One region of the Bradyrhizobium sp. USDA 3240 genome, then DNA from elsewhere that is predicted to be linked to it. Evidence: riboswitches for the same ligand, from Rfam matches in the RefSeq annotation. Region 1 holds a riboswitch; the other holds the start of a gene.
The links. Region 1 has a riboswitch for ZMP and ZTP ahead of ACVIGA_RS03250 (bifunctional 5,10-methylenetetrahydrofolate dehydrogenase/5,10-methenyltetrahydrofolate cyclohydrolase). Riboswitches for the same ligand answer to the same signal wherever they lie in the genome.
Positions count from the first base shown of each region.

Region 2: another riboswitch for ZMP and ZTP. It lies ahead of ACVIGA_RS12535 (serine hydroxymethyltransferase); the one in region 1 lies ahead of ACVIGA_RS03250 (bifunctional 5,10-methylenetetrahydrofolate dehydrogenase/5,10-methenyltetrahydrofolate cyclohydrolase).

Region 1 covers NZ_JBSSGD010000002.1:559,337-564,397, reverse strand. Annotated here, with positions in the region: gene ACVIGA_RS03265 (hypothetical protein) at 449-802, shown strand; gene ACVIGA_RS03260 (hypothetical protein) at 1,020-1,538, shown strand; gene ACVIGA_RS03255 (hypothetical protein) at 1,660-2,073, opposite strand; ZMP/ZTP riboswitch at 2,290-2,369, shown strand; gene ACVIGA_RS03250 (bifunctional 5,10-methylenetetrahydrofolate dehydrogenase/5,10-methenyltetrahydrofolate cyclohydrolase) at 2,385-3,311, shown strand; gene ACVIGA_RS03245 (MaoC/PaaZ C-terminal domain-containing protein) at 3,375-3,827, shown strand; gene ACVIGA_RS03240 (zinc-ribbon domain containing protein) at 3,978-4,400, shown strand; gene ACVIGA_RS03235 (hypothetical protein) at 4,603-4,896, shown strand.
Region 2 covers NZ_JBSSGD010000002.1:2,497,687-2,502,747, reverse strand. Annotated here, with positions in the region: gene ACVIGA_RS12545 (outer membrane protein assembly factor BamB family protein) at 1-1,165, shown strand, start outside; gene ACVIGA_RS12540 (c-type cytochrome) at 1,375-1,941, shown strand; gene ACVIGA_RS12535 (serine hydroxymethyltransferase) at 2,057-3,334, opposite strand; ZMP/ZTP riboswitch at 3,369-3,454, opposite strand; gene ACVIGA_RS12530 (ankyrin repeat domain-containing protein) at 3,538-4,452, opposite strand; gene bla (class A beta-lactamase) at 4,604-5,061, opposite strand, start outside.

The DNA of each region.
Region 1 (5,061 bases):
TGCCAGCCGCAAGATTGTCGTCCCGGAATGAAACCATTCCGGCCGTCGGTGATTGGTTTCGCGTGGCCGCTCGACCTGCGGCCGTCCCGGATGCCGCATGCTGAGATGCCCGCGGCTTCTGTGCTGGGCGGCTCGATCGGGCGTCGAGGGTGAGGGCACGACGATGCGGATCGGCTTGGCGTCGTTTCGAAGGCTTACCGCCGGACGTCTCGGTGAGGGCGGCCTTTGCGTCAGCCTGCTGCTGTCGGCGATCGCGGTTGCCGGGATTGCGGCTTGGTTCATGCTCCCTGAGCCGAGTGATGCCGGAGAGCAGGATGTCAGGCCGGCGTCTTCCGCCGTCATCCGCTCCGCGCGGGATGCATCGACCGGTGCGCAGCCTGCCCAAATCACAAATCAAGCCGCTAGGGATGCGCCGGCCGCACCGGCAGGTGAACCGGCCACGGTCGGCATGGCCACCGCCGCGCAGCCAGCCGAGGCGGCCAAAGCGTCCGAGCCCGGAACCGAAAGATCGCCGCTGGACCGGCTGCGGATCGCCTCGCAATCCTGGCGGCGCGGCGGGCTGGGTTCGAAGGTGCTGGTCACCCTGACGGTGCGCAATGCCAATGATTTCGCGGTGAAGGATATCGAGATCGCCTGCGCCTTCATCCGCAGCGACGGCAGCCCCGTGACGGAACGCAAGCGGCTGATCCCGGACACCATCGCTATGAAGAGCCGCAAGACCTATCCGCGAATGCTGATCGGGTTCGTAAACGTTAACGCAAACAAGGCGAAATGCACCGTCGTGACCGCCAGTCGGGCTTAGTCCCTGCATCCCGAAAAAGTGACCGGGAATTGACTTGCCGGGTGAACCGTAACGGCCAGGCAGGAACTAACTAATAAGCCGACCGTTAGAGAACGACCCGGAAGCGCAGGATGGCGTCTGTCCGGGTGATCATGCGCGGACGATGAATTCGTTGCGCGATGGCTGGTGTCGTCGCGTCGAGTTGAACCGCGCCCGTAGCGCGGGGGGAGCACCTAAAATGCCTGTGGCGCGTTATTTCCTGTTCGTTGGTGGCGTGCTGCTTGCGCTGCTGTTCGTCGTCAATGCCTTTGTACCGCAGGAGGCCGTGGTCGCCAGCCAGGGCCTGTCGTCGCCCGGCGTCGACAGCAAGACCATGGTACGCATCAAGTCGACCCAGAAACTGCCGGAGCGGGTGGTGTACGACACCAACCTGCCGACCCTCGTTCCGTCGCAGGTGAACGCGGTTGCCGCAGCGGCCCCGCCGGCTGCCAGCGACGCATCGGCGCAGGCCCGCGTCCGCAACACGTTCGCCCAGTTCATTCCGCCGGAGAAGGCTGACGCACAGAAAGGCACCGTGGTGGCCGAGGCGAAGCCGGCCGAGCAGCCGGTGCAGGCGCCGAAGAAGCACAAGATTGCGCGCAGCCATACGCATTCCCAGCAGCCGATGCGGCTGGCCCAGCCCGGCATGTATCAGCCTTACCGTGTCGCGCAGCAGCAGCCGCGGATGGGCTTCTTCGGCGGCTTCGGCACCTGGTAGACAAGGACACGCCGCAACCGGCAATCGATAGGCCGCCGCAAACACTTGCGGCGGCATTTTCATGTCCGCGAGATCAGGCGGGTAACCGGTTGCGGGTAGGCGGCCGGGTGGCCGGAACCGGTTAGCGCGGCAGGCGCGGAATCTTGTCGGCGAAGCCGTTGTAGCAGGTCAGCCGCTCGTCCTCTTCCTTGACGAACCGACAATCGGCAACGCCCTTGGCAGGGGCGGCTTTTGGCTTGGGCTGCGGCTTGAAGATCTCGTCGTAGCACATCAGCCGCTCCTTGGTGGCGTCGTCGATGTCCTGGCAGGCCTGGAGCTTCTGCGCGACCGATTGCGGCTTGCCCGGTGCAGCCTTTTCGCCCTTCTTGGCTGCCGATTTCTTGCCGACCTGGACCAGCGGCTTGTCGCCGACCATCGGCTGCGGGGCCGCCGCCGGCTTGTCGGCGGCGGGGGGTGGCGTGGTGGCTGGAGCGGTGCCTTGGGCAAGCGCGGCGGCCGGGCAGAGGAGCGCCAGCGCGAGGATGATATGTCTCATGATGAAAATATCCGAAGTGGCGTGATGACCGGAAGGATGGCGCCGGGGATCGGAAAAGCCCGGCAAGCGCCGAGGCTTATCGCAAGTTCTGCCCGAATCCTACCCCCGGAGGGGGCCTGCCCGGCACCGATCCACCGGCAAAGCAGGGGCAATTCGTCGCCGGTTCGGCCGCAAGGGAGCGTGATTTGCGTTTGCCGGGCCGGGCGGCTATGACGGCGCGATCTGCGCGACTGGCGCTTGGATGGACCACCATCGGGGAGCGCAGAGACTGAACGCCGCGCGCCTGGGCACCGCTTCGAAACGGAGGTGCCATGACGGCGAACATTCTTGACGGGCATGCACATGCCCAAATTGTCATCGACAAGGTTGCGAACGAACTGGACCGGCTGCCCCGCGCCCCCGGGCTCACGGTCGTGCTGGTGGGCGATGACCCGGCGAGCCAGATCTACGTGCAGAGCAAGGTCAGGATGGCCGGGCGGCTTGGCCTGCGCGGCGAGGTCGAACGCCTGCCGGATGACGCCAGCGAGGCCGATCTGCTGGCCAGGATCGATGCGCTCAACGCGCGTGACGATATCGACGGCATCCTGATCCAGCTGCCGCTGCCGGCGCATATCGACGCCTTGCGCGTGATGGCGGCGGTCGATCCCGCGAAGGATGTCGACGGCCTGCATGCGCTGAACGCAGGCCGGCTGTTTCACGGCGACGATGCCTTGGTGCCGTGCACGCCGCTCGGCTGCCTCAGGCTGATCAAGTCGATCCGGCCGGATCTCACCGGCGCTCATGCCGTGGTGATCGGCAGCTCCAATATCGTGGGCAAGCCGATGGCCGCGCTGTTGCTGCAGGAGCAGGCGACCGTGACGCAGACCCATATCCACACCCTCGGCATCAGCAAGATCTGCCGTCAGGCCGATATCCTGGTCAGCGCGGTGGGGAAGGCTGCCCTCGTGCGCGGCGACTGGATCAAGCCGCAGGCCATCGTCATCGACGTCGGCACCACGCGCGTCGAGAAGCCGGAGGGCGGCTACGCGGTGTGCGGCGACGTCTTCTTCGACGAGGCGGTGCAGGTCGCCGGCGCGATCACGCCGGTGCCACGCGGCGTCGGCCCGATGACGATCGCCTGCCTGATGGAGAACACCGTGAAGGCCGCCAAGGCGCGGGCGGCCCGGCTGCAACAGCGGGGGATGCCTGCTGCGAGGCGCGAGCGGCGGGCTCCGCGCGCGTCTCGTGCCTGGATGTGACCCCAGAGGTAATGGAACGCCCGCAGCATTGGTCTATCGTCGCGCGACACACGGAGGCGGGCGATGCTGTATGCGGAAGATCTCACCGAGGGCCAGACATTCCAGCTCGGCACCTACACCATCGGCGAAGCCGAGATCCTGGAGTTCGCCGGCAAATATGATCCGGTGCCGATCCATACCGATCCCGTCGCGGCTGCGGCGGGCCCGTTCGGCGGACTGATCGCAAGCGGCTTCAACACCATCGCGATCTATCAACGGCTCGTCGTGGAGGCGATCTGGACCAAGGTGGCGGGCATCGTCGGGCGGAGCTTCGAGATCCGTCTGCCGAGCCCTGTCCGCCCGGGCGCCACGCTCACCGGGCAATCCCAGATCCAGAAAATCACCGTCAGACCGGAACGGCGCGACGCCGTCGTGATCTTCAAGACCGAGCTCGTCAACGACGAGCAGCGCCCCGTCCTTGTCCTGGTTCTCGATGCGCTGATCCACATGCGGCCGGCGGAGCAGCAGCGGACATAACCTCTGCCCGGATCGATCTGGCCGCCCGGCAATGCTGCGGCTACCATGGCAAGCCTGCCCCGAACTGGGCGTATCAATGACGTCGTCCTGATATGGCCGGACCGCCGGGCGGCAAATTCGTCGATACGGTGCAAGACGGATGGTGTGGGCGTGAAGCGCAGCAAGCAGACGCGCAGCGAGATCGAAGCCAAGCAGCACAAGGCTGAGGAATGGCGTCGCACGCTGGCACAACGCGCCGCCGAACGGCTGCGCCTGCGCGACTACAAGATCGCGCTGGCGCGCGACGAGGTTCCGGTGGTCACGAGCCAGCTCGCACCCACGAACAGCTATTCGATTCCTGATTTCGTCGAACGCGGAACCTATCGGCCCGAGCCGTTCGTCTGCAAGGATTGCGGCGTTGCCGAGGTCTGGACGCCGTTGCAGCAGAAATGGTGGTACGAGACTGCCAAGGGCGACGTGTTCACCAAGGCCGTGCGCTGCAGGGCATGCCGCACCAGGGCGCGCGCACGCAAATCCGCCGCGCGCCGCGTGCATCTCGAAGGGCTCGCCAGGAAGAAGCCTTCTGCCACGTAGCGAGCCGTTGCGCCTCGCGTCGGCCACACTGCACACAGCGATGGATCTGGAACCCGCGCGCAGGCGGTCAATGCGTCGCGCGCTCGGAACGTTTCGTGGCCTGATCGGTTCGAGACTTCGAAGCCCCCGGCGAGGGGTGCGGGCGGGGAGGAACCAGCCAGGGAAACATCCAAGGCCGGAACCAACAAAGAAGGAACAGCGGATGAAGCTCAATTCCACGCAAGTCAAGCAGACCATGACGCAACTGAACGCGCAGGTGCTTCCGGATGATCATCCGGCGGTGGCGCAGCTGAACAGCGTGTTCGGCGAGCACACATTCTTCGTCGACACCACCGGGCTCAAGGTACTCGAACCCGCCCAGAGCGCCGACATGTCGGGGCAGACCGGTGAGGTGGTTAGCCTTGCCGAGTGGAGCGATCCGGAGCTGACGTCGCTGCGGCCGCACGAGCCCGAACCGACCGGCGTGCTCATCACGCTTGAACCCAGCAAGCACTAAAGCGATTCAATCGGATCATGCTCTGAGTGCCGCATCGAGCGGCACCGCAATCGGCCTTCTTGATGGCGACAGTCTCCAACGTCACATCAAGAGGTGTCGAAAGTCACATGGCAAATCAGCGCCGCCTGCGTATGCATCGGTTCGAGATGGGTATCCAGGCGGTGA
Region 2 (5,061 bases), 1.9 Mb from region 1:
CATCGCCGATCCCGAGCTCGGCTACAGCGAGACGATGGCGCCGACCGTGGTCAAGGACAAGGTGCTGATCGGCACCAATGGCGGCGAATACGGCATCCGCGGCTTCGTGCGCGCCTACGACGCCAAGACCGGCAAGCAGCTCTGGAATTTCAACACCATTCCGGAGAACTCCGTCGGCGTCTGGGCGACCAAGGATGCCACCGGCCGCGACATGCATCGCAATATCCAGGCCGAGAAGGACGTGCTCGCCAAGATCGGCGATCCCTATGCCAAGCTCGGCGGCGGCGTGTGGCAGAACCCGTCGGTCGATCTCGCAACCAACCGGATCTACTTCGTCGTCGGCAATCCGTCGCCCGACCTCGACGGCTCGAACCGGCCCGGCGACAACCTCTACACCAACTCGCTGGTCTCGCTCGATCTCGACACCGGCAAGTATGTCTGCCACTTCCAGTATATCGCCCATGACGTCTGGGATCTCGACGCGGTCAGCCCGACGGTGCTGGTCAACGTCAAGGACAAGGACGGCAAGACGATTCCCGGTGTTATCCATGCCGGCAAGACCGGGCACATCTATGTGCACGATCGCAAGGACTGCAGCCTGATCCGCTTCTCCGAGGCGATGGTGCCGCAGGAGAACATGTGGGTGCTGCCGACCAAGGAAGGTGCGCGCATGCTGCCCGGCGCCAATGGCGGCGTCGAATGGTCGCCGATCGCGACCGATCCGGGACAGGAGCTGGCCTACGCCATCAACCTGCACCAGCCGATGACCTACCACGTCGAAAGCTCCGCCTATCCGAACGGCAAGCTGTGGCTGGGCGGCGCCTTCAAGGTGATCCCGAGCGAGAAGCAGTCGGGCAACATCACCGCGGTGAACTACAACACCGGCAAGATCAAATGGCAGGTCAAGACGCCCGAGCCGATGATCGGCGGCATCCTCGCCACGGCCGGCGGCCTGGTGTTCACCGGTGAAGGCAACGGCAAGTTCGCGGCCTACAATTCGTCGAGCGGCAAGGAGCTGTGGAGCTTCCGCGCCGGCGCCGGCGTCAACGCGCCGCCGTCGAGCTACATGATCGGCGGCAAGCAATATGTCGTGGTCGGTGCCGGCGGAAACACCCAGCTCGACTACAAGCGCGGCAACAACATCATCGCCTTCACGCTCGACTGAGCCGAGACGGGATGCATAATCGCACGTGCAAGCATTGGCGGGACCGGTTCGGTCCCGCCTTCGCTTTGTTTGATGAAAGTTCTAACCGCGTCATTGCGAGCGAAGCGAAGCAATCCATCGTGTCACCTATGCGGAAGCATGGATTGCTTCGTCGCTATCGCTCCTCGCAATGACGCAGGTGGACGGATACTGCGCCTTAGGATGAGCAGATGCTTGGTAAATTGATGATGTGCGGCGCCGCGCTGCTGCTGATTGCGGCGCATGCGCGCGCGGAGACGATCGAGGAGAAGGTGCAGGTCTGCACTGGTTGCCACGGCGAGGACGGCAAGCCCGTCGACAAGACCATTCCGACGATCTGGGGCCAGCAGGCCGGCTATCTCTATATCCAGCTCCGCGATTTCAAGCGCGGCGATCGCAAGAGCGAGATCATGCAGCCGATCGCGACCCAGTTCGAGCGCGACGACATGCTGGCGATCGCGGAATATTTTTCGCAGAAGCCGTGGCCGAATCTCGGCCAGCCGAGCGCGCCCAAGGACGTCGCAGCGAAGGCACTCAGCGCCAGCGCTTCGGTCGGTTGCCCGGCCTGCCACCTCGATCGCTTCCAGGGCGACGGCACGGTGCCGCGGCTCGCCGGGATGGGACGGGACTACCTCGCCAAGACCATCGCCGATTTCCGCACCCGCGCCCGCGGCAACAATCCCGGCATGTCGGACCTCATGATAGCGACGTCGCCGGACGACCTCGACGCGCTGGTGGACTACCTGGCGGGGTTGTAGCGGCGGGCAGGTTGACCCTCACGCGCGCGCAGGGCTGTCGCATATGCGTTTTTGGCGGTCGGGTCGGGCGCGAGCGCCCGACCCCGTTCCGCGTATCTGAGCGTCAAAGTTCCGGTCAGTTCGGTCGAGACCCGGACACCACGCCTGGAACAGGAAAAGCTCGGCACATCTCGATGCACTCCGACCTGAGACGCGCGAGGATCGCATCGTCTCCGTTCGCCTGCAGAGCCCCCGCAATGAACTCGCCGATACGGCGCATTTCGGAATCTCCCATGCCACGCGTGGTCGCTGCCGGTGTCCCAATTCGAATACCGCTTGGCCTGAGCGGCGGACGCGGATCGTCTGGAATAACTTGCTTGTTTGTGGTGATGGCGATGGCATCGAGCACGTCCTCGGCTGCTCGCCCGTCCAGCCCGACGGACGCTATCGTATCGACGACCATCATGTGATTGTCCGTCCCGTCCGTGACCAGCTTCATCCCGCGTTCCATCAGCGCGCCGGCAAGAACCTTCGCGTTGCGCAGAACCTGTCGCGCGTAAAGCTGGAAATCCGAGGTCGCCGCCTTCTTGAGCGTCACGGCAGTCCCGGCCACGACGTTCATGTGAGGTCCGCCCTGCAACCCGGGAAAGACGGAAGCATCGATCCGACCGGCATTTTCCTTCCGGCACAGGATGATCCCGCCGCGGGGGCCGCGCAGTGTCTTGTGGGATGTCGTCGTCATGACGTCGAAGCCGGCATCAAGCGGATTGCGCATGACATTCGCGGCAACCAACCCTCCATAGTGGCTCACGTCAGCCATCGTGAGCGCGCCAACTTCGTCGGCGATATTCTTGAACGCCGCATAGTCCAGGTCGCGCGGATAGGAGCTGTAGCCGCACAACACCATCTTCGGACGCGCTTCACGCGCAATCGCGCGCAGTCCATCGAAATCTATCGCGCCGTTTGACGGTGCCGTCTTGTAGCGAACGAAGTTGAACAAACGCCCCATGTGGGACACCGGCGCGCCGTGGGTGAGATGACCGCCGTGGGACAGGTCCATGGCGAGGATCGTGTCGCCGGGCTGCAACAGGCTGAGGTAGACGGCCTGATTCATCGGTGATCCGGAAAGCGGCTGAACGTTGGCGTGCTCGGCACGAAAAAGCGAGCAGGCCCGCTGGCGTGCGAGGTTCTCGACGTCGTCCGTATACTGCTGGCCGCCGTAGTATCTGCGTCCCGGATATCCCTCGGAGTATTTATTGGTGAAGACCGATCCGAGCAGTTCAAGCACCTCCGGATAGGTGTAATTCTCGGACGGAATCAGTTCGACGCCGTCCTGTTGACGGCGCTCTTCCCCGACAAGGGCAGCGGCGATCTCTTGATCGTTGATGGACAGTTCGTTGCGAAACGACGGCATGATCGGGCTCCTCAACACGCTGTTTTTCCAGCAGATTGGTTGCCCAGGCGATCGGCGTCGGAACCCTTCGCGCTTCCCCGTGGTCTATTCCACGTTAGCTCGCCAGTCGCGCGATAGGACGAATGAGCACGGAGACTCTTCGCAAAGGAGAATTTAGCCGACCTGCGGACCTTCCGCAACCAATGAGTCCATCGCGTCAAGCTTCAGCGCGGCGTCAGCTCCTCGCGCAGCGCGGACAGGATCGTGAGATCGGCGGCGTGCTTGCCGGCCTTGTCGGCCAGCGCCGCATCGGCGCCGTGGGCGAGCAGCGCCTTCGCGATCGCCGGGTGGTTGCCTTCGGCGGCGATCATCAGCGCCGTGCGTCCGCGCGCGTCGCGATCGTCGACCCTGGCGCCTGCGTCCAGCAGATACGCGACGACCTCGAGCGCCTGCGCCTCCGGCACGGTCTCATCCGGTCCGGCCGCCCACATCAGCAGCGTGAGGTCGTTGGCGTAGCGCGTGTTGATGTCGATATCGAGTGCGAGCAGCTGCTTGACGATGCCGAGCTGGCCGCCGGCGGCCGCATACACGACCGGCGGCTTGCCGGTGTCGTCGGCCTTGCGGCCGTCGGCGCCGTGCGCCAGCAGCATGCGCACCACCATGTCCCGGCCGGCATAGGCGGCGGCCGCGACCGCCGAAGCGCCGCTGCGTCCGGTGAGATTGACGTCGGTGCCGCGATCGATCAGCCGCTGCACGATCGCGACATGGCCGCGCTCGGCGGCAAGATACAGCGCGGTCGATCCCGCGAGGTTGCGCGCATCGACCGGCGCACCGCGGGCCAGCAGCAGGTCGACCATGTCGAGATGGCCGGAGCGGGCGGCATGGCTCAGCGGCCTTGCGCCGAGCCGGTCCCGCGCATCGACCGAAGCGCCGCCATCGAGCAGCGCGGTGGCGAGGTTTATGCAATCGGCATTGGCGGCCGAGAATAGCGTCAGCGAGATCTCGACTGCGCTGAGCTGGGCCTTGTCGGTTTCGTATTTGCGGGTCAGCTCGCGGCAGCGTGCCGGGTCGGCCGCAGCAGAGCTGCTGTGAGCGTGGCCCGCAACAAACAGCGCGGCGAGGGCGATGCGGCGATACAAGACGTGTCCTCCGTATGGCCTGCTGACAGGTCAGCCATTTGGATTGAGCGTCGCATGATCCTTGGATGCTGCCAAGCCGCGCAGCGATTTTGAAGCCGCGCAGCGAAGTCGAGCCGCGCGGCGACGGGATGCCGCGCGGCGTTATCCAGCTCTAGCCGGTCTGCCCGGTGCTCGCATTCGCAACGGCGCGCGCGACATTGGCGATCACCTCGTTGCACTTCTCCATCGGAGCACTTGCCCCGGTCAGGTAGACCGTCACCACGATCGGCTTGCGGCCGGGCGGCCAGAACACGCCGATGTCGTTATAGGTGCCGCGATCGCCGGTGCCGGTTTTGTCGCCAACCCGCCAATCCCGCGGCACGCCGGCGCGCAGCCTCGTGTCGCCGGTCTTGTTGGCGACCATCCAGTCGACGAGTTTCTGGCGCGAGGCGGGTTGCAGGACATCGCCGATCGCCACGCGCTGCAAGCTTTTCAGCATCGCAACCGGGCTCGTGGTGTCGCGCAGATCGCCCGGCACGGCTTCATTCAGCGCCACCTCCCAGCGATCGAGGCGGCTGACATTGTCGCCGATGGTGCGGAAGAAGCTGGTGAAGCCGGCAGGCCCGCCGA